3 regions of the Nocardioides sp. SRI_004 genome follow, and region 2 is predicted to be linked to each of the others. Evidence: riboswitches for the same ligand, from Rfam matches in the RefSeq annotation. Region 2 holds a riboswitch; each other region holds the start of a gene.

Region 1 (7,304 bases), on a different contig from region 2:
GTTCCTGCACCGCCTCGACGGCGCGTACGAACGGGCCGCGCGCTTCGCCGGCCCACGCCTGTGGACCATCGAGCCGCCGGCGTGGTGGACGGACACCACGACGGTCGCCCGGCGCCGTGCCCTCGGCCCGGCCGAGCGCGAACGCTGGCTCGGCCACCGTCGTACCGGACTGAATGGTCGTGAAATCGCCTGATCCACAGCCACTGGGTCCGGTACGACGGGCGCCGGATCACCAGCGCCGGATCACCAGCGCCCGGTGTCCCGCAGCGTCCGCCGGCCCGGCGCGAGCGCGTTGAAGAAGCGCAGCGACCCGCGCTTCTCCCCCGTCCGCGGGTCGGGCCAGAACGCGATCACGGAGACGGCGGCGGGTGCGAGCTCCATCCGGAACAGCGCGTCCAGCGGCGCCTCCATCGCGTGCGCGACGAGGGTCTTGATCGGCGTCACGTGGCTGACCACGACCACCGTCCGGCCCTCGTGCGCCTCCAGGACCCGCTCGAGCCCGGCGAGCACCCGCTCGCGGACCTGGACGAAGGACTCGCCTCCCGGCGGAGGGGTCGCCATGTCGGCGAACCATGCCTCCATCCGCTCCTTGTCGCGCTCGGCGACCTCGGTGAAGGTGAGGCCGTCCCACTCGCCGAACTCCATCTCGGCGAAGCCGGGCTCCTCCTCGACCGGCAGGCCCAGCGCGGCGGCGACGATGTCCGCCGTCTCGCGGGTACGACGGACGGGCGAGGCCACGACGACGTCGATGCTCTCCTTCAGCTCGGTCAGCCACGCGGCCACCTCGGCGGCCTGGGCGCGGCCCTCCTCGGACAGCGCCGGGTTGTCGCCGCCGAGACCGCCGGAGAACCGGCGGCCGGTCGTGTGCGGGGTGACGCCGTGGCGGACGAGCACGATCGTGGTCGGCTCGCCGGGCCTGGAGGACGGCGAGGAGGCCTCCTCGGCCGCGGACTCGGGCTCGTCGGGGACACCGTCGCCGGGCACCGGGCCGGAGGCGAGAGTCACCCCGTCGCGCACGCCGTCCAGGGCCTCGTTGGCCAGCCGGTCGGCGTGGCTGTTCTCGGCCCGCGGCACCCACGTGTACGTCGTACCGGCCGGCGCGATCTCCGCCGCCTGGGCCGCGAGCACCTTCATGTCGGCGTGCTTGATCCGCCAGCGCCCCGACATCTGCTCGACGACGAGCTTGGAGTCCATCCGCACCTCGACCGACGCGCCGGGCGCGTGCTCGACCGCGAGGGCGAGCCCGGCGACGAGGCCGGAGTACTCGGCGACGTTGTTGGTAGCGACGCCGATCGTGCGGGCGTCCTCGGCGATCACCTCGCCGGTGGCGGCGTCGCGCAGCACGGCGCCGTACGCCGCCGGCCCGGGGTTGCCGCGAGAGCCGCCGTCGGCCTCGACGACGACCCGGGCGGGCGTCACCATCAGAGGCCGCTCTCGGCCGTCCGCACCAGGATCCGCTGGCACTCCTCGTGCCGGATCACGGTCTCGGCCGGGGTCGCCCGGATCTCGGCGAGCTCGCCGGCGTCGAGGGCCAGCTGGCAGCCACCGCACTGGCGGGCCCGCAACGCACCGACGCCGGTGCCGCCCTTGGCGGCACGGATCTTCTCGTAGAGCGCCAGCAGGTCGGCGGGCAGCTCGGCCGTGATCGCGTCGCGGCCCGAGGCCACCTGCGCGATCTCGGCGTCCAGCTCGGCCGCCTTCTCGTCGCGGGCGGTGGTCAGCTCGCCGAGCCGGGCGTCGAGCTCCTCGATCGCGGCGGTCAGCTCACCGAGCGCGGACTGCGCCTCCTCGAGCTGCTCCATGACCTCGAGCTCCTCGTCCTCGAGCGTCGAGATCCGGCGCTCCAGCGACTCCAGCTCGTGCTGCATCCGCTCCAGCGCCTTCGGATCCCCGATGGCGCCCGAGTCCATCCGCTCGCGGTCACGGGTACGACGCGCCTTGACCTGCTCCACGTCGGCGTCGGCCTTGGCCTGCGCGAGCGAGAGGTCGTCGACGACGATGCGCTGGTCGCGCAGCCGGCCGTCGACATCGGCCCGCTTCCCGAGCAGCTCCTTGATCTCGGCGGCCTGCGGCGGGTTGGCCCGCAGGTGCCGGAGCTGGTCGACCTGGGAGTCAAGCGCCTGGAGGTCGAGCAGGCGGAGCTGGGCGGCGGGGTCGGCGTTCACAGGTGCATTGTCCAAGGATCGGTGACGATGTCGCTCACCCGGGTCTCGAGAGCGTCGCCGAGCGCGTCGTGGAGGCGCTCGGCGAGGACCGGGAGCCAGGTCGACTCGGCCGCCCAGTGGGCCACGTCGACCAGCGCCGGGCCGCCCTTCTCGACGAACTCCGCCGCCGGGTGGTGGCGCAGGTCGCTGGTCACGTAGGCGTCGACGCCGAGCCCCGCGACCCGGTCGAGCAGGAAGTCGCCCGCGCCGCCGCAGACCGCCACGCGGCGGACCGGGCGGTCGCCGTCGCCGGCCACGCGTACGCCGTGGGCGGTCGCCGGGAGCACCGCCGCGACGTGCTCGGCGAACTCCCGCAGCGTCGCCTGCGCGACGGTGCCGATCCGGCCGGTCCCCGTCCCGGCCAGGCCCGGGTCGGCGAGCTCACTGACGTCGTACGCGGGCTCCTCGTAGGGGTGGGCGGCCAGCATCGCGCGGACCACCGCCGTGCGGACCGAGCGCTCGAGGACGGCCTCGACGCGCACCTCCTCGACGGTCTCCAGCTGGCCGATCGTCCCCACCATCGGGTTCGCGCCGTCGAGCGGCCGGAAGCGACCCTCGCCGGGGGCGCTGGTGAAGGACGCGAAGTCGTAGTCGCCGATCCGGCCGGCGCCGGCCTCGGCGATCGCGGCGCGCACGGGGGCGGCGGCGTCGGCGGGCACGAACACCGTCAGCTTGTCCCGCGGGCCGCCCGGCGCGGGGATGATCGGCTCGAGGTCGGTGAGCCCGAGCGCCAGCGCCAGCGACTCCGAGACGCCGCCCACGGCCTGGTCGGCGTTGGTGTGCGCGGTCAGCAGCGCGCAGTCGGCCTTCGCGAGGGTGTGCAGCGTGCGGCCCTTCGGGCTGGTCGCGGCGAACCCGTTGACCGGCTTGAGGAACAGCGGGTGGTGGACGACGAGCAGGTCGGCCTTCCAGTCCGCGGCCTGCTCCGCGACCGCGGGCGAGGGGTCGACGGCGAGCAGCACCTTCCGCACCTGCTGGGCCGGGTCGCCGTACACGAGCCCGACGGCGTCCCAGGAGTCGGCGGTCGCGGGCGGGTACCAGCCGTGGAGCAGGTCAACGACGTCCTTGAGCGCAGGCATGTCCGTCAGGCTACTGGTGGGTCGACGAGCGGCCAGAGGTTGATAGTGTGCGAGGGCCAGTCGACCTCCCCGGAGGTCAGGGAACCCGGTGTGAGTCCGGGACTGACGCGCAGCGGTGTGGGTGACGGGCGGAGCACGACGTCACTGGGTCCTCCGGGTCCTGGGAAGACGCTCCAGCCCGGATGATCCCGAGTCCGAAGACCTGCTGGCCCTTGCGGAGACCACCGCGAGGTCGAAGGGGCGATCGCGAGGAGCCCCGACCTCGAAGGACCACCCTTGGCCCCAGCAGCCACCACCCGCAGCCGGCCGGACCGCTGCCCCGGCATCGTGCACCCCTGGCCCGCCGACGACGGCGGGCTGGTCCGCATCCGCGTGCCCGGCGGCCAGGTGTCGACCGCGGCCCTGCGCGCGCTGGCCGAGGTCGCCGAGGAGTACGGCGACGGGCGGGTCCGCGTGACCGGCCGGGCCAACCTGCAGCTGCGGGCGATGCCGCTCGACGCCGGCGACCGGCTCGCCGCCCCCGCCCTCGAGGCGCTCGAGGCGACGGGGCTGCTGCCCTCGCGGGCCCACGACCGGGTGCGCAACGTCCTCGCCTCCCCGCAGACCGGCCTCGCCGGCGGCCACGCCGACCTGCGGCCCGTCGTGACCGCGCTCGACGCGCTGCTCCTCGACGACCCGGAGCTCGCCGGCCTGCCCGGCCGCTTCCTGTTCACCCTCGACGACGGCCGCGGCGACCTCGCCGACCGGCACAAGGACCTCGGCCTGGTCGCGCTCGACGCCGGCAGCGCCCAGCTCCGCGTCGGCGAGGGGTACGGCGCCGTGGTCGACCTGCGCGACGCGGCAGGCTCGCTCGCCGGGCTGGCCCGCGACTTCCTCGCCGCGCGCGGCACGGGGCCGGCGGCCGCGTGGCACGTCGACGAGCTGCCCGCGCCGCTCGTGGCGCCGGTCCCGGCCGAGCCGGCGGGCGTCGTACACGCGCCGGCGCTGGGGTACGGCGAGGTCCCCGGCGGCGAGCACGTCCGGGTCGGCGACGACGGCCTCGACCTCCCGACCATCGCCGGCTGGAGCGCGACGACCGTGGTCGTCACGCCCTGGCACGGCGTGCTCATCCCGACGTCGGCTTCCCTGGAGGAGGGCCCATGACCGAGCTGACCGCTCCCCCGCGCCGCTACGACTACATCGCCGACGGGCCGGCGATCTATGTCGACTCGTTCGCGACGATCCGCCGCGAGTCGGACCTCTCGCTGGTGCCGGCCGACGCCGAGAAGGTCGCCGTCCGGATGATCCACGGCAGCGGGCAGACCGACCTGGTCAAGGACCTGGTCGTCCACCCCCGCCTCGTCGAGGCGGCGCGCGGTGCGCTCGACTCCGGAGCGCCGATCCTCTGCGACGCACGGATGGTCGCCATGGGCATCACCGCCGGCCGGCTCCCCGCCGACAACCCGGTGCACTGCTTCCTCACCGACGAGCGGGTGCCGGCGCTGGCCAAGGAGTGGTCGACCACCCGCACCGCCGCTGCGGTGTCACTGTGGGAGCCGCTGCTGGAGGGCTCGGTCGTCGCGATCGGCAACGCCCCGACCGCGCTCTTCCACCTGCTCGAGATGATCCTCGACGGCGGCCCGCGCCCGGCCGCGATCGTCGGCTGCCCGGTCGGCTTCATCGGCGCCGCCGAGTCCAAGGACGCGCTCGCCGCCTTCGCGGACGACCACGGCATCGACATCCCGTTCGTCACCGTCCGCGGGCGCCGCGGCGGCTCCGCGATGGCGTCGTCGGCGGTCAACGCCCTCGCCCAGGAGGAGGAGTAGCCGTGGCCGGCAGCTTCCACGTCGTCGGCATCGGGCCGGGCGACCCCGAGCTGATCACCCGCAAGGCCGAGCGCCTGATCGGTGCCGCCTCGGTGGTGGCCTTCCACGCGGGCGTCCGCAAGGAGTCGCACGCGCGCCGGATCGCTGCACACCTGGTCCCCGCGGACGCGGTCGAGGAGGAGCTGCGCTACCCCGTCACGACGGGCACGACCGACCACCCGGGCGGGTACGTCGGCGCGCTGGCCGACTTCTACGACGACTGCGAGGCCCGGCTCGCCGTCCACCTCGAGGCCGGCCGCGACGTCGTACTCCTGGCGGAGGGCGACCCGCTCTTCTACGGCTCGTCGATGTACCTCGTCGACCGCTTCCGCGACCGCTTCGCCGTCGACGTCGTCCCCGGGGTGCCGGCCTTCGCGGCCGCCACCGCCACCATCCCGGCGCCGCTGGTGCGACAGGACGACGTCCTGACCGTGCTCCCCGGCACCCTGCCCGAGCCCGAGCTCGCCCGCCGCCTCGCCGACACCGACGGCGCCGTGATCATGAAGCTGGGCCGCACCTTCCCCGCCGTCCGCTCCGCACTGGAGCAGGCCGGGCGGCTGGAGGGAGCGATGTACGTCGAGCGCGCCTCCCAGCCCGAGGAGCGGTGGCTGCCCGTCGCGGAGGTCGACGAGGCGTCGGTGCCGTACTTCTCGCTCATCGTCGTGCCGGGTGACTCGGCGCGGCCGGCGACGGCGGCCCGCCTCCGCGCGGCCGAGCCCGCCCCGGTGGTCGAGGAGGTCCCGCAGCGACCGTCACGAGACCCCCGGGCCGCCGAGCTCCTCGTCATCGGCCTCGGCCCCGGCCCCGACGGCTGGCTGACCCCCGAGGCCACCGCCGCACTGGCCGAGGTCCAGCACGTGGTCGGCTACGCGCCGTACGTCAACCGCGTCCCCCAGCGCCCCGGCCTCCAGCGCCACGCCTCCGGCAACACGGTCGAGGTCGACCGGGCCCGGTTCGCGCTCGACCTCGCCCTGCGCGGCGAGCGGGTCGCGGTGGTCTCCGGCGGCGACGCCGGGGTCTTCGGGATGGCTGCCGCGGTCTTCGAGGCGGCGGCCGACCCGGCCCACCCCGAGCACGCGAGCGTCCCGGTGCGGGTGCTGCCCGGCGTGAGCGCGATCCAGGCGGTCGCCGCTCGTGCCGGCGCGCCGATCGGCGCGGACTTCGCGGTGATGAGCCTGTCGGACCGGCTCAAGCCGTGGCCGGTGGTGGAGCGGCGGCTGCGGGCCGTCGCCGAGGCGGACCTGGTGCTCGGCATCTACAACCCGGCCTCGCGCTCGCGCCGCGAGCAGGTCGTGGAGACGCAGAAGATCCTGCTCGAGCACCGCTCCCCCGACACCGTGGTGGTCGTGGGCCGCGACGTCGGCCGCGCCGAGGAGTCGCTGACCGTGACCACGCTCGGTGGGCTCGACACGGACGCCATCGACATGAAGTGCCTGCTGATCGTCGGCGCCTCCTACACACGCGTGGAGCCCAACGGCACGGTCTGGACGCCCCGGTGGGTCGAGTGATGGGCGGAGTGAAGGTGACGGTCGTCGGCGTCGGCGCCGACGGCCACCTCCCGCCCGCGTCGCTGGCTCTCGTCACCGGCGCCGAGGTCCTCCTCGGCGGCGAGCGCCACCTCGGCCTGGTCCCTCCGGTCGAGGGCCAGGAACGCCGCCCGTGGCCGCGCCCGCTGTCGTCGCTCGCCTCCTTCCTCGGTGAGTACGACGGCCGGCGGGTCGTCGCGCTGGCCTCGGGTGACCCCCTGGTCTCCGGGATCGGTACGACGCTCATCCGGCTGCTCGGCGCCGACGCGGTCGACGTCGTACCAGCGGTGTCGTCGGTGGCGCTCGCGCGGGCCCGGATGGGCTGGTCCGCGGAGGAGTCGACGGTGGTGACGCTGGTCGGGCGCGATCCCGCGGCGCTGCGGCGCGAGCTGGTCGCGGGAGCGCGGATCCTGGTGCTGTCGTCCGACGAGACGACCCCGATGACCGTGGCCGAGCTGCTGGACACCGAGGGCTTCGACGACACCCGGATGACGGTCCTGGGCGACCTCGGCTCGGACGACGAGTTCCGCTACACGAGCCGGCCGACCGACTTCGGCGCGTGGTCCGGGCCGCTGCCCCGGCTCAACGTGATCGCGGTCGAGGTGCCCGCCACCGAGGACGACCTCAACTCGTGGGCGACCGGCGTCCCCG
Region 2 (7,304 bases):
TTACTCAGGCCGATGCCCGCGGCCGGGCGATGTTGCGCCCGTCACACTTTTCGTGCAGGACGACAAAGAGCCGCCCCGACTCTGTTCGACGGCACGAGCGGGCACCCCTGCGCCGTGACGAGACTTCCCGTGTCGAACCAACCAGCACCCCGACCTGGGACGGAGCCACCAGCGATGAGCGACCTGATGCAGCTTGTGCCGATCTTCACCTTCATGCTGATCCCGGTGTGGATCCCGCTCGTCGCGGCTGCGTTCGGGATGGTGTCGGACGCGATCAAGGCGCCGGCGAAGGCCGTCACGCACCACGGCGCGGCGCGTCCCGCCCCTCGCCACGCGGGCGTCAGCCCCGTCGGTCCTCGGGTCCTCGCGGAAGGAACTGCTCGGTGAGCATCGGCCACGCGTGGTCGATGAGCTCCTCCATGTCGAGGTAGGTCGCCCGCTTCACGTAGGGCTTGGCCAACTCGGTGTCGATCACCTTGAGCACGAAGCGGCGCAGCTCGGCGTCCAAGCCGGTCATCTTCCGCAGGATCGCCCCGCGCCGGGTGTCGGTCTTCAGCTCGAGCCCGATCTGGTTCTCACTCGGCGTGAGCAGCTCGAGGCGGAGCTTCAACGGGTCCTCGGTGTGCACCACCAGGACCAGCGGGATCACGACCTCGGCGTTGAAGTTCAGCTTGTCCAGCGGCAGGTCGAGCTGGAAGACCACGCTGATCGGCAGGTCGATCGCGTAGGTCAGCAGCTCGGCCGGCACCTCCTCGCCCGACGTCGGGCCGAAGGTGCCGGTGAAGCTCACGCTGGCGAAGGCCCGGCCCGGGCCCGCACCGATCGGCCCGAGCGAGATCTGGTCGCCCAGGACCGCGTCGATCGTGCGCAGGATCCGCTCCTTGTGGAGCACGCGGCGTACCCAGTGCACACCGAAGCGCTCGTACGACGCCGGTCCGGTCGCCTCCGGCTCCAGCTCCTGCAGCTCCGGGTCCGGCAGCTCCGCCACCGCATCCACCCCCGCCAGTGCGTCGACCACGGCTCCCCCTTGCTCGTTGTCACACCGCCCGGAGCCGGAAAGCCCCGTCAGCACTGACGATTCTCCTACATCCTGCCGCAGCGCGGGCGGCTGCCCATGGTTCCGGGCGCCCGGACCTGCCGGTGGGGGCGCAGGCCGGCCGCGTGTCGCCCGGGTCACACCGGCTTGGCGCGCCGCGTCGGCTGTGCGTACATTCCGACCCGAGCCAGTCACACCCCCGAGGTGAGGGAATCCGGTGAGAATCCGGAACTGTCGCGCAGCGGTGAGGGCGACGGACGAGGCACGCAGCCACTGGACCGAAGGGTCTGGGAAGGCGTCTCGTCCGATTGACCCCGAGTCCGAAGACCTGCTGGCTCGCCGTGGTCCCACCGAGCTTCGCGATTGAGCTCCCGACACTGAGCAGGTCCCACCCGTGCACCACCTCGATGCCGTCGAGCGACGCTCCGACGCGCGCCGCCTGCCCGTGCCCGTGCTGCTCGTCGTGCTGGTGCCCTCGGCCGGGGCGACCTTGCTCCTGTCGACCGCCCACGGAGCCGAGCCGCTGCCCCTCCACGTCGTCGTGGACGCGCTCCGCGTCCGGTTCGCCGGGGCGCCCGTGGACCCGGCGTACGACGCGATCGTCTGGGACATCCGGCTGCCCCGGACCATCCTCGCGTTCGTGGTCGGCGCCGGGCTCGCCCTCGCAGGCGCGGGGATCCAGACCCTCGTGCGCAACCCGCTCGCCGACCCCTACCTGCTCGGTGTGTCGTCGGGAGCGAGCGTCGGTGCGACGGCCGTGCTGACGATGGGCGTCCTCGCCGGCGCCGGACTGTGGGCCCTGTCCCTCGGCGCGCTGCTCGGCGCGCTCGCCGCCTCGGTGCTGGTGTTCGCCGTCGCGATGCTCCAGGGGGGCCTGACGCCGCTGCGGCTCGTGCTCACCGGGACGGTGCTGTCGGCGGCGTTCTCCTCACTCGCGAGCTTCATGGTCTTCCGCAGCGCCGAGCCGCAGACGGCGCAGTCCGTGCTGTTCTGGCTCCTGGGCTCGGTGTCCGGCGCCACCTGGGGCCAGCTGTGGCTGCCCGTGGCCGCGGTCGTCGCGGCCTTCGTCGTGCTGATGGCCGCCAGCGGATGGCTGGACGCCCTCGCCGTCGGACCCGACACCGCAGCGGCGCTCGGCGTGCCCGTGCGGGAGCTGCGCGTCGGCCTGTTCGTGCTGCTGTCGGTGCTGGTCGGCGTGCTCGTCGCGGTGGCCGGCGGGATCGGCTTCGTGGGCCTGGTCGTCCCCCACCTCGCCCGCCTGCTCGTCGGCCCGCGGCACCGCGCCGCGCTCCCGGTCGCGGTGCTGCTCGGCGGGGTGTTCCTGATGTGGGTGGACGTCGTCTCCCGCGTGGCCGTCCGCCCGACCGAGATCCCGCTCAGCGTCGTCACCGGACTGATCGGCGCGCCGGTGTTCCTCATCCTGCTGGGGCGCCGCAGCTACCGCTTCGGAGGAGAGTCGTGACCACGACCGGGCCGGCCCTGGCCACCCGGGACCTGGCCTGCGGCATCGGCCGCCGAACCGTGCTGACCGGCATCGACCTGGAGGTACGACGCGGTGAGGTCCTCGGCCTGATCGGGGCCAACGGGACGGGCAAGTCCACCTTGTTGCGGGTTCTCGCCGGGGTGCGGGCGCCGACGGCCGGCGAGGTCCGGCTCGGCGATGAGCCGCTGGCGTCGTACTCGGCGAGGGACCGGGCGCGGCGGATCGCCTTCGTCGCCCAGGAGGAGGCAGCCCCCTCCGACCTGCTCGTGGGGGAGCTCGTCGCCTTGGGCCGGCTGCCGCACGCGCGGTCCTGGGGCGGCGTCGACGACACGTCGCGCACCGCCGTCGACGAGGCGCTGCGGCTGGTCGGCCTGGAGCGTGCCGCCCGGGTGCCGCTCGACCAGCTCTCCGGGGGCGAGCGACGCCGGGCCGTCTTGGCGCGTGGCCTCGCCCAGCAGGCTCCGCTGCTGCTCCTCGACGAACCCACCAACCACCTCGACATCCGCCACCAGCTCGCCGTGATGAGGCTGGTCCGGCGGCTGAGCCGCGAGCACGGGCGGGCGGTCGTCCTCGCCCTCCACGACCTGGACCTCGCCGCCACCTTCTGCGACCGGATCGCAGTGCTCCACGACGGCACGCTCCTCGCGTGCGGCACCCCCGACGACGTCCTCACCCCGGACGTGCTCCACGACGCCTTCGGCGTCCTGGCCACCCGCGTGACCCACCCGCTGACCGGCCGGACGCACCTGCTGTTCAGCCACGACGAGAGAGAGACCCACCCGTGATGCCCCAGCCCCCGCGCGGCCGGTACCGCCGCTGCGTCGTCCTCGCCACCACCGCCGCCCTGGCCCTGACCGCCTGCTCGGCCGGCGCCGACGGCGGCGCCGCGGACGGCGACCGGGCCACGGTCGAGAACTGCGCCCGGCAGGTCGACTTCCCCACGCCGGCGCAGCGGATGTTCGTCAACGACTCCAACCTGATCTCGATGGTCCTGGCGCTCGGCGCGCAGGACCAGGTCGCCGCCGTGTCCAGCATCGGCCGCGACGAGGCGGTCCTCACCGAGCACTACGGCGACGTCGTCGCCGATCTCCACCAGGTCTCCGACGACTACCCGAGCCTGGAGACGGTCGTGGCGGCGCGGCCCGACGTGATGGTCGCCGGCTGGAACTACGGGTACGACGAGACGAAGCAGCTCACGCCCGACTCCCTCGCCCAGCGCGACATCGCGGCCTACGTCCTCACGGAGTCCTGCCGCCAGGCCGACGGCGCCGCCCGCGGCATCGTCGACCCCTGGACCGCGCTCCGCGCCGACCTGACCAACCTCGGCACGATCACGGGCCACGAAGACCGGGCCGCCGCGGTGGTCGCCGACCTGGACGAGCGGCTCGATGCCCTCGCCGCCGCGCCGGCACCCGCGAGCGAGCCCGTCCTCTTCGTCTTCGACAGTGGGGAGAAGGCCGTCTTCACCTCCGGCGCGTTCGGCGCCCCGCAGGCGATCATCGAGGCGGCCGGCGGCGCGAACGCCACCGCCGACGTCCGGGACACCTGGGTCGAGGTCTCGTGGGAGAAGCTCGCGTCCTCGCGACCGGACGCGTTCGTCTTCGTCGACTACCCCGGCCAGACCTTCGAGCAGAAGGTCGCGGTGCTGAGGGCGAACCCGGCCACCCGTGACCTGCCGGCCGTCAGGGAGGGACGCTTCCTCAACCTCCCGTACGCGATGTGGACCAGCGGTCCGCTGAACGTCGATGCGGCCGAGGACGTGCGGACGGCCCTGGAGAAGTGGGGGCTCACACCCGCGCGCTGAGCGGGCGGCCACCAGCGGCAGGGGTGACCCATCCGACACCGCGGCGGAGGAGGTCGGCGCGCGAGCGCATGTGAGGATGGGGGCTTCCCGACGACAGGAGCCCCCCGGATGACCGAGGCCGTGGCCGTGCGGTACCCGACGCCCACCCTCGTCCGGACCGCCGACGGCACCGCCAAGGGACTCCTCGTCCTCCTGCTGGTGCTCGCGGTCGTCGACCCCGACGGGAGCCACCTGCGCGACAAGGCGGCCGAGGCGCGCGCGATCGGCTACCCGCTGGTGTCCTTCACCGTGCCGGCGATCTGGCTGCTCTTCTGGAAGGACCGTGCGTCCTTCCCGTGGCTGGCCGACCTGCTGGTGACGCTCACCTGCTTCACGGACATCCTCGGCAACCGGATGGACCTCTACGACACCGTCGTCTGGTTCGACGACCTCATGCACTTCGCCAACACCGGCCTGATCGCGGCGGCCGTCATCCTGCTGACGCTGCACCGCAGCGCACCGCTGTACCGGGTCGTCGAGCGGGCGCTGGCGGTCGGAGCCACCGCGGCGATCGCCTGGGAGATCGCCGAGTTCTTCGCCTTCATCAGCGGCGGCGCCGAGCACGCGTTCGCGTACGAGGACACCCTGGGCGACCTCGGACTCGGCGTCCTCGGCTCGGTCACCGCGGCGCTCGTCATCCACCGGCTCTGGCAGCGCGGCCAGCTCCGGGAGGCGGCGCCGCAGCTCGACGACCGCCACCTCGTCTGACGGCGGACCGTCAGGAGTCGGCCACGACCGGCACGCCCAGCTCCTGCGCGACCGCGGTGATCGCCTGGGCGAGCGCGACGTCGGCGTCGGTCACGGTGCCGGTGTCGTGGGTGCCGAGCCGGATCCCGACCTCGGGATAGCTCAAGGTCAGGTCCGGGTGGTGGTTCGCCTCCTCGGCGAGCCGGCCGATCTCGTTGACCAGCGCGAGGCCGGTCACGAAGTCACCGGTCCGGAACCGGACGACCGCCTGGTCGCCCTCGACCCGCCACTCCCCGAGCCCCGCGGCTGCGGTGAACTCATCGGCGGTCACGGTCTGGTAGCTGCGTGCCATGGTCCGACAGTACGCCGCAGCGACCCTCACCCCGCGTGCACGTGCGGCCGCTTGCGCGGATCGGGCTCGGCCCGCCGGATCACCTCGCGGGTGAGCGGGGCGACCTCGCCGGTGCCGAAGAGCAGGAAGCGCGCCATCTGCGCGACCGGGCTGCCCTCGGTCCACTCGAAGTACATGTGCGGCCGGACGCCGGTGCGCCCGCGCAGGTCGAGCAGCAGGGCGGCGAGGGCGTTGGGGATGGTCGCGGCGTGCACCGTGAGCACCCGGAACTCCTTGTGCGCGACCGAGCCCTGCACCACGATCCGGCTCTCGAAGTCGGAGTAGTCCTCGACCACGACCTCCACGAAGACCAGGTCGCCGCCGTGGTCGAGCTCGTGCGCCTCCACGATCTGGCGGACCTTCGCGCGGTAGGCGCCGGCGTCGTGGTGCTGCGGGTCGTGCGCGACCAGCCGGAGGGTACGACGGGCGCAGTCGCGGACGAAGGCGTCCGCCTTGGCGTCGTACTCGATCTCGGTGGTGCGCAGCTCCAGCGACCGGGTCATCCGGGAGAGCAGCGACACGAGGACGATCGCGGCGATGAAGCAGGCGCCGATCTTCACGCCGTCGGGGCGCTCCTTGACGTTGTCGAGGGTCGTGTAGGTGAACACGACGGCGATGAGGGTGAACGCGATCGTCCAGCCGCGCTGGCGGGCCTTGCGGGCCGCGAGGGCCACGGCGACGCTCGCCGAGGTCATCAGGACCAGGACGCCGGTGGCGTAGGCGCCGCCCTGCGCGTCGACGTCGGCGTCGAAGATCCAGGTGATCACGAAGGCGGTCACGGTGAGGATGCAGACCAGTGGGCGCACCGCGCCGGCCCACTCCGGCGACATGCCGTAGCGCGGCAGGTAGCGCGGGATCAGGTTGAGCATGCCGGCCATCGCCGAGGCGCCGGCGAACCACAGGATGAGGATCGTGGAGACGTCGTACGCGGTGCCGAAGGTGTCGCCGAGGTAGAGGTGGGCGAGATAGGCCAGCGCGCGGCCGTTGGCCTCGCCGCCGTCCTCGAACGCCTCGGCCGGGATCAGCAGGGTGGTCACCAGGCTCGAGCAGATCAGGAAGACGCTCATGACGACGGCCGCGGTGGTCAGCAGGCGCTTGGTGTCGCGGATCCGTACGGCGGGGCGAACCGGGTCGTCGTCCGGCGCTCCGCGCACATGCCCCATCACCGCCACACCCGTCTCGAAGCCGGACATGCCGAGGGCGAGCTTCGGGAACAGGGTCAGCGAGACCGCGATCATCAGGGCGATGTTGCCGTGCTCGGCGGTGAGCGCCGAGGTCCAGTCGGTGACGACGTGGCCGTGCTCGAGCACGTGCACCGCGCTGACCGCGATCACCACGACGTTGAGGGCCAGGTAGGCGCCGACGAGGGCGACGGCGAGGCCGATCGCCTCCTTGAAGCCCTTGAGGAAGACCGCGCCGAGCAGGGCGATCAGGCCCATCGTGATCCAGAGCTCCTGGCCGTGCAGGGCGGCCGGGACGTGCGGGTTCTCGACGACGTGGGCGCTCGCGTCGGCGGCCGACAGCGTGATCGTGATGATGAAGTCGGTCAGCGCGAAGCCGAGCAGCGCCAGCACGAACAGCTTGCCGCGCCACAGCGGCAGCAGCCGCTCCAGCATCGCGATCGAGCCCTGCCCGTGGGGGCTCTCCTGCGCCACCCGCCGGTAGACCGGCAGCGCCCCGAAGAGGGTCAGCAGCACCAGCACGATCGTCGCCAGCGGGCTGAGCAGCCCGGCCGCGAGGAAGGCGATGCCCGGCTGGTAGCCGAGGGTGGAGAAGTAGTCGACGCCGGTCAGGCACATCACCTGCCACCACGGGCGGGTCTGCTCGTGGTCGTGGGCGGTATCGCTGTCGGCGGGTTGGTCCG
Region 3 (7,304 bases), on a different contig from region 2:
TGCCGCGGGCCCTCCCCGACATGGCCCGAAGTGACCACTTCGCCCCGTGTGATCCGTGCCTTGCGCGCGGCCCGGCGCAGGGTGGTCAGCACCGCGGGGCCGAGCAGCGCGATGGCGAGCGCGTTCATGATCGCCCGCCCGGTGTCCCAGCCGCCGGTCGACGTCAGCAGCGTGTAGACGAGGAAGTGGTGCAGGTTCTCGAGGACGGGTGCGCCGGGCACGTAGGACAGCTCCGTGGAGTCCTGGCCGGGCACCTGCACGCCGGCGATGAACGGCCAGCCCTGCAGGTTCATCAACAGCCCGTAGAGGTACGCCGACAACACGCCGTAGGCGACGAGCATCGCGATCTCCGCGCGGCCGGTGACGCGGCGCGGCAGCAGGCCGGCACCCATGCCGACCCAGGCCGCGACGAGCATCTGGAAGGGCAGCCACGGCCCGACGCCCGCGGTCATCAGGGCGGAGGCGAAGAGCGACGTGCAGCCCAGCACGAAGCCGAAGCCGGCGCCGAACACCCGGCCGCCGAGGATCAGCAGGAAGAAGACGAGCTCCAGGCCCGCCGTTCCGGCGCTGACGACGCGGAGCACGGCGTTGACCGCGGACAGGACCCCGAGCAGGGCGAGCACGCGCGCGTCCATGCCGCCCTCGCTGACCTCCGCCGCGACGACGGCGAGGATCAGCGGCAGCAGCGCGAGGAACAGGAACGGCGGGTCGACCCGCTCGGCGCTCGGGTCGACGTCGAGGAGCAGCGGCCACGCGAGCATCAGCAGCCCGATCACCGACGTGAGGGCGAGGACCAGCCGGGAGCGGCCGGCGAGCGGGACTGCGACGCCGTTCACGGCGCCTCCTGCTCGGTGGCGGGCTGCAGGGCGGCGGCGACCTCGGCGACGGTGAGCCAGCCGTGCCCGAGCACCTTCGCCACCTGGGGCGCGAAGGCGGGCGACTCGGCGACGGTCTCCGCGACCGGGCCGTGGGAGACCACCTCCCCGTCGGCGAGGACGACGAGCTCGTCGGCGACCTGCGCCACGAACTCCACATCGTGGGTCGCCACCAGCACCGCCCGCTGCGCGCCCGGCTCGGCGGCGAGCTCGCGCACCACCTCGGCCAGGGCGTGCTTGGCCGGGTAGTCCAGGCCGCGGGTCGGCTCGTCGAGGAGCAGCACCGGCGGCCGCGCGGTGAGCACGATCGCGACGGCCAGCGCCAGCCGCTGGCCCTCTGACAGGTCGCGGGGGTGCTGCGCAGCATCGATGCCCGGGGCGAGGCGCTCGAGCAGACCGGCACAGGTGCCGGCCGCCGCGTGGGCCGAGGAGTCCGCGGCGGCGCACTCCTCGGCGACGGTCTCCAGGTAGAGCAGGTCGGCGGGGCTCTGCGGCACCAGTCCGGTCGTCGCGCGGCGCTGCTCCGCCCTGAGCTGCGCCGGGTCGGCGCCGGCCACGCGCACCGTGCCACTCGCCGCCGTGTGGCGCCCCTGCAGGGTCCAGAGCAGCGTGGACTTGCCGGCGCCGTTGCGGCCCATGAGCGCGGTCACCACACCGGGCCGCAGGCTCAGGTCCACCTCGCGCAGCACGGGCGTGCGGCCGTGGCTCACCACGAGACGTCGTACGTCGACCACGGGCTCGGTCGCGGCCGGCACGGGCCGGACCGGGGCGGCCGGCAGCCGCTCCAGCAGCGCCGGCGCCCGGCGCCGCGCGTCGCGGACCGCGAGCGGCAACGGGTCCCAGCCGGCCAGGCGGCCGAGCTCGACCAGGGGCGGTGCCGTCGGAGCGTCGCGCAGGACCTCGGCGGGCGCGCCGATCCGGACACTGCCCGGCCGGTCGGCGTCGGCGCCGAGCACGCAGAGCCGGTCGGCGAAGGGCACCACCCGCTCGAGCCGGTGCTCGGCCAGCAGGACCGACACGTCGAGGTCGTGGACCAGCCGGGTCAGCGTGGCCAGGACGTCCTCGGCGGCCGTCGGGTCCAGCGCCGACGTGGGCTCGTCGAGCACGAGCAGCCGCGGGTGGGTGGTGAGCACGGAGCCGATCGCGACCCGCTGCTGCTGGCCGCCGGACAGTGTGCGCAGGTCACGGTGACGCAGGTCGGCGATGCCCAGCAGGTCGAGGGTCTCCTCCACCCGGCGGCGCATGGTCGCGGGCGCCAGGCCCAGTTGCTCCATGCCGAAGGCCAGCTCCTCCTCGACCGTGTCGGTGACGAACCAGGCCGGCGGGTTCTGCCCGACGAAGCCGATCGTGTGGGCGCGCTCGCGCGACGGAAGGTCGATCACGCTGGTGCCGTCGAGCAGCACGTCGCCGGTCAGCGTCCCCCCGGTGAAGGCCGGCACGAGGCCGGCCACCACCCCGAGCAGGGAGGACTTGCCGACACCGGTGGGACCGGCGAGGACGACCAGCTCGCCGGACTCGATCGTCAGGTCGACCCCGTCGAGCACGGGGTGCGCCCGGTCGTCGTACACGAGGCGGAGGTCGCGCAGCTCCATCATGAGGCCACGACCTCCCGGCTGCGGGCCGTCAGCGGCGGCGGCGCGGTCCACACCGGCACCACCGCGACCAGCACCGCGGCGAGAGCGGGCAGGGTGACGACGGGGACGGCGAGGACCCCCGGGTGGGCGACCGCGACGTCCCACTCGGCGAGCGCCCACAGGCCGGCGCCGGTCGCGACGCCGGACAGGGCGACGACGACCTCGGCCGCGCGCCAGCGGTCGGGGCGGTAGCGGGTCCGCTCCACGCGCCGGCCGGCCGAGACGAAGCCCGCGAGCGCCAGGGCGGTGCCGAGGGCCAGCATCGGCAGCGCGAGCAGCCGCGGCGCCGTCGAGTCGAGCATCGCGTAGACGCCCACCACGACGCCGAGCAGCCCGGCGACCATCAGGGTGCCGGTGGTCCGGCGCTGGCCGAGCGTCGCCGCGCCGCTGCGACCGTAGCCGCGCGCGTCCATGCCGGCCGCCAGGGCGAGCGAGCGCTCGAAGGCGTCCTCCAGGACGGGGACGAGCAGGCGTCGTACACCCCGCACCCGGCGGAACCGTCCCTCCGGGCCACCGCGCAGCTGCTGGGCGGCCCGCACCCGAGCGGCGCTGTCCGCGAGCTGCGGCAGCACGTTGATCGCCACCGTCATCGCGGTCCCGATCTCGTAGAGCGCCGGCGGCAGCGACTTCATCAGCCGCTTCGGGTTGGCCAGCGCGTTGGCGGCGCCGACGGCGATCAGCAGGGTCGCCAGGCGCATGCCCTCGTACGTCGACGCGAGCAGCTCCTCGCGCGTGAACGGCCCGAGCAGGTCGATGCCCGCCGCGACGTCGGGCAGCGGGACGCTCGGCAGCGTGAACAGCACGTGGCCCGGCGCGTTGCCGCCGAGCAGGATGCGGAAGAGCACCCGCACGACCACCACGACCACCCCGAGCCACACGTAGAGCCGGAACGACCGCGCCCACGGCTGGTCCGAGCGGCAGGTGAGCACGGTGAGCGTGATCGCGCCGAGCAGGAGCCCGAGCAGGAACGGGTTCGTCGTGAACGACGTCCCCACCGCCAGCCCGAGGGCCCAGACCCACCAGGCGACGGGGTGCAGGTCCCGCGCGATCCTCATCTGCTCGCCCGCCGGTGGCTCAGCCGAGCCGGCGCCGGATGAGGGGTACGGCGCCCGCCGCACCGAGCACGCCGACACCCAGGCCGACCAGGGCCCAGGTGGGGAACGGACCCGACTCGTCGTCGGTGTGCGCGACGTCGTCGGTCTCCGGGCCCGCCGTGATGTCCTCGGCGCCCGGCACGGCGCTGCTGGACGCGTCGGTCGGACTCGCCGTCGCCGTCCCGCTCGACTTGCCGGTCGGGCTCGCGCCGGCCGAGGGGGTCCCTGACGGGGTGGCGCTGGTGCTCGGGTCGGTCGGGGTGTCCTCGTCGCCACCCTTGTCGCCAGCCTTGTCGCCCTTGTCGCCCTTGCCGCCGGTGCTGCCGCCGGTGCTGCCGGAGTCCTTGGTCGGGCTGGTGGTCGGCGTGGACGTGCGGGGATCAGGTCGTACACCCGGCGGGGTGCCCTGCGTGCCAGAGCCCTCGTGCCATGAGAAGGCGACATACCCGCCCGCCGGGGCGTCAAGCGAGTCGACCCCGAGGGTCGAGTACTTCCACGGCCCACCCTGGCCGTCGGCCCACCACAGGCTCCAGTAGGCGTCGGCTCCCGTGCAGTCGCGATCGGCAGGCTTCTCGTTGACGGTGCAGACATAGCCCTGCATGCCCGGCGCCGGGCTGTACGCCAACCGGAAGCCCGCCTGCTGGAACGCCTCCGCTGCCGTGCTGGCGCTCGCTGCGCATCCCTTACGGAGGTCGTCACTCCCGCCGACGAGCTCGTTGAAGTCAACGAACACGACGGTGCCCGCCGTGCCGCCGCAGCCCGCAGCTGCCCTCGCCTCCGCGGACGCGCCGAACAGCCCGGTCGCGGCGACGAGCGCCACGGCCGGGCCGATCCCAATAACGAGTCGGCGGAGGAGCACTCAACTCACCCGGAAGGACTTGGTACCCACGCGGTTGGCGAAGGCGCCCTGGACCCGGACCGACTTCAGGCCCGTCGTCCGACCGAGGGGGAAGGCGTAACCGTAGGTTCCGGTCGACGTGGCCTTGCCGGTCTTGATCACCTTGCCGCCGTAGATGACCTTTACTGGCTCGTTGGCGGCGAGACCGGTGACCCGGACCGTCTGCGTCCCACCGCGAGGCACGACCGTGCGGGTCACCGTCGGGCTGAGCGTCTTGGCGGCGAGGGCCTTCACCGTGGTGGTCGCGGACGTCCCGTCGGCGACCGTCAGGGTGATCGTCTTGGTGCCGGTCGCTCCGGTCGGCACCTTGGCGCTGATCGAAGCCGTGCCGGCGAGGCCGGCCGAGCCCGGGACAGTGCCGGCGCACACCCAGGAACCGGGAGTCAGGCCCGTTGCCTTGACGGTGGCGCGGCCGCCGGTCTGGACGTACGTCGTCGGACCAGTGAGGGTCGGGGTGCTGGCGGACGTCGGCGCCCACGTGAGGGCCGGGAGGGCCTGGGCCGACCCGAGTCGCCACTGGTACTGCTTATCGATGGGGATACCAGCCGTCCGCCCGCCCGCCAGCGCGGCGTCGTCGTAGGCGATCGCACCAACCTGGGTCGCGAGCTGGTCCGTGCATCCCGTCACCGTCTGCACCTGGTGGCGGCGCAGCCAGATCGCGGCGTTGGTCGCAGCGTCGACGTCACCTAGCTCGCCGAGCGCCCATCCGGCAAGGCCGGTGCTGTTGGTGTTGGAAGAAGCGGTCGAGGCACCGCCGTTGAACGAGCCGTCCGTCTTCTGGCGCGACAGAAGCCATGCCTCCGCCTTGCCGACAGCACGTGCGACCCGCGGAGTGGCGTTCGCGACGTCCTCGCCGAAGACGATGAGGAAGAAGGACGTGACATCGGGGTCGGCCGCATCATTGCCCGGGCAGCTTCCCTCTTCCTGCCCGATGTCGAGTGCGAACCCACCGCCCTCGCACTGGTGAGCCAGCAGCCAATCGGTTGCCTTCTCTGCCTCGGGGCTGCTGGCCGTAGCGAGCGTCTTGGCGGCGAAGGTCTGGGAGATCGTGTTGGCGTAGTTGCCAAAGGTCGATGTGTCATTGGCCGCGCCGGTCGTGTCGTCGACCTGCGTCTCGAGGCGCGTGATCAGGTTGACGCCGCCGAAGCTCGTCGCATCGCCGCCGGTGGTCTGCGCGAAGTAGGCGCTCTTGGCGACCGGTCCGGCATAGGTGCTTCCCGTGTCACCGAAGGCATCACCCGTGATGTAGCCCTCGATCTCGCCGGCGACCGCATCCCTGATGGCGGCGACGTCCGCGTCGTGGTCGCCGACGACCGCCAGGGCAAGCGCGATGTCAATGCTCGTGCTGTAGTCCTGACTGTCGTACTGATCGTTGTGCACGATGCCGCTGGTCAGCTGGCTGATCAGCCACGTAGCGCCGTCGCCGACCGGGGCCGCCGTGGCTGCGTGCGCCTGCGGGGCGATGAGGAATGACGACGCGGCCAGGACGCTGACGGCGAATGCGCCGCCGACGCGACTTCCGGTGCTCGCGAGCATGCTGTTTCCTTCCCGCTGCACGCAGGCGGGAGGCGGTCGAGCCGACATCCCGCTGCTCTCCACGACAGCGATTCGTGTCAGGACGTGCGCAGCAGGTGCTCCGGCTCGCCACCCCGAGGCGGCCTACGGTTGCGGGTCAGCGCCGGACTTCGACCGGCTTCCCCCACCACGGACGTGGACTGTGAACTATCGACCGCAGGATACCTCTCTGCGACCGATCGGCCGCCTCGACGAACCTCCGGACATGCCGCTGGCCCCGCCGGAGGGCGGGGTGTGGGGCTTGGTGGTCAGTAGCCGTCGAGTGGTGTTGTGCCGGCGGGGCCGACGTGGAAGTGGTGGCCGTGGGGGCTGGTCCACAGGTAGTGGCCCGGCGCGATGACGAGGTAGCGCCATTGGCTGTGGGTCTTGGCGCGGTGGTGCCTGCGGCAGAGTGGGACGAGGTTGCACGGGCAGGTCTTGCCGCCCCCGCCGTGGGGCTTGGCGTGGTCGAGGTCGCAGCGGACCGCCTGTTGGGGACAGTTCGGGAACCGGCAGGTGTGGTCGCGGAGCCGGACTCGTCGCTGGTGGCGGTCGGGGATCTCGTAGGAGTCGACCGGAACGCAGTCGGCCAGGTTGATGACCGGTCGCACGATGACGGTCGTGCCCGGGACCTGCAGCCACTCCTTGACCTGGGTGACGTGGACGGGTGACCTGGTCTCCTCACACCGCCCGACGTTGTTGTCGCCGGTGAAGGCGGTGTCGGTGATGTGGACGTTCAGCTCCACCCGCCGGCCGGGAGCTTGGGCGATGACCTCGCCAGTCGTCTCGTCGGCGATCAGCAGGTCGAGGGCGAGGTCACGGCGGGCGATCGCACCCACGGCCTTCGCCCGCCGGACGTCGAGGGAGTCGGTGTCGCCGAGCTGGCCTCGCAGTGCTGCTTCGCGGGCGACGGCTTGGTTGAAGTCGTGGCCGTCGGCCGCATCGAGGTAGGCGTCGAGGTGCACGCCGCCGTGCTCATCGGTGTCGGTGATGTTGCAGTGACGGTGCTCGTTCGCGGCCTGGCGTTCGGCCTCGGCGCGTTCGGGGTCGAACCGGAGGATCGCCTCGGTCACGAGGCGTTCGAGCTGGGCCCAGCCGACGCCGCCGACGGCGGCGTTGAGGTGCCGGTCCACGAACTCCGCTGCTTCTGCCGGCAGCGACCTCGTCAGGTCAGCGATGCGCTGGGCCCGCCACGGCGCAACCCGGCCGTCCACCACCGCGGCGTACAAGAGGGGGAGGCGCCAGGCGC

The links. Region 2 has a riboswitch for cobalamin ahead of AC2YHB_RS12280 (FecCD family ABC transporter permease). Riboswitches for the same ligand answer to the same signal wherever they lie in the genome.
Region 1: another riboswitch for cobalamin. It lies ahead of AC2YHB_RS09685 (nitrite reductase); the one in region 2 lies ahead of AC2YHB_RS12280 (FecCD family ABC transporter permease).
Region 3: another riboswitch for cobalamin. It lies ahead of AC2YHB_RS20605 (prenyltransferase/squalene oxidase repeat-containing protein); the one in region 2 lies ahead of AC2YHB_RS12280 (FecCD family ABC transporter permease).

What each region holds. Positions count from the first base shown of each region.
Region 1 covers NZ_JBYCZV010000006.1:23,272-30,575, reverse strand. Annotated here, with positions in the region: gene AC2YHB_RS09705 (PDDEXK family nuclease) at 1-193, shown strand, start outside; gene AC2YHB_RS09700 (bifunctional RNase H/acid phosphatase) at 244-1,422, opposite strand; gene AC2YHB_RS09695 (zinc ribbon domain-containing protein) at 1,422-2,165, opposite strand; gene AC2YHB_RS09690 (Nif3-like dinuclear metal center hexameric protein) at 2,162-3,283, opposite strand; cobalamin riboswitch at 3,324-3,507, shown strand; gene AC2YHB_RS09685 (nitrite reductase) at 3,560-4,426, shown strand; gene AC2YHB_RS09680 (precorrin-8X methylmutase) at 4,423-5,088, shown strand; gene cobJ (precorrin-3B C(17)-methyltransferase) at 5,091-6,635, shown strand; gene cbiE (precorrin-6y C5,15-methyltransferase (decarboxylating) subunit CbiE) at 6,635-7,304, shown strand, end outside.
Region 2 covers NZ_JBYCZV010000007.1:257,584-264,887, reverse strand. Annotated here, with positions in the region: gene AC2YHB_RS12290 (hypothetical protein) at 187-387, shown strand; gene AC2YHB_RS12285 (hypothetical protein) at 341-1,018, opposite strand; cobalamin riboswitch at 1,208-1,386, shown strand; gene AC2YHB_RS12280 (FecCD family ABC transporter permease) at 1,482-2,498, shown strand; gene AC2YHB_RS12275 (ABC transporter ATP-binding protein) at 2,495-3,304, shown strand; gene AC2YHB_RS12270 (ABC transporter substrate-binding protein) at 3,304-4,323, shown strand; gene AC2YHB_RS12265 (DUF2238 domain-containing protein) at 4,432-5,070, shown strand; gene AC2YHB_RS12260 (4a-hydroxytetrahydrobiopterin dehydratase) at 5,081-5,401, opposite strand; gene AC2YHB_RS12255 (APC family permease) at 5,428-7,304, opposite strand, start outside.
Region 3 covers NZ_JBYCZV010000017.1:24,910-32,213, forward strand. Annotated here, with positions in the region: gene AC2YHB_RS20585 (ECF transporter S component) at 1-836, opposite strand, end outside; gene AC2YHB_RS20590 (ABC transporter ATP-binding protein) at 833-2,470, opposite strand; gene AC2YHB_RS20595 (CbiQ family ECF transporter T component) at 2,467-3,564, opposite strand; gene AC2YHB_RS20600 (ICP22 family protein) at 3,584-4,423, opposite strand; gene AC2YHB_RS20605 (prenyltransferase/squalene oxidase repeat-containing protein) at 4,463-6,037, opposite strand; cobalamin riboswitch at 6,111-6,236, opposite strand; gene AC2YHB_RS20610 (HNH endonuclease signature motif containing protein) at 6,325-7,304, opposite strand, start outside.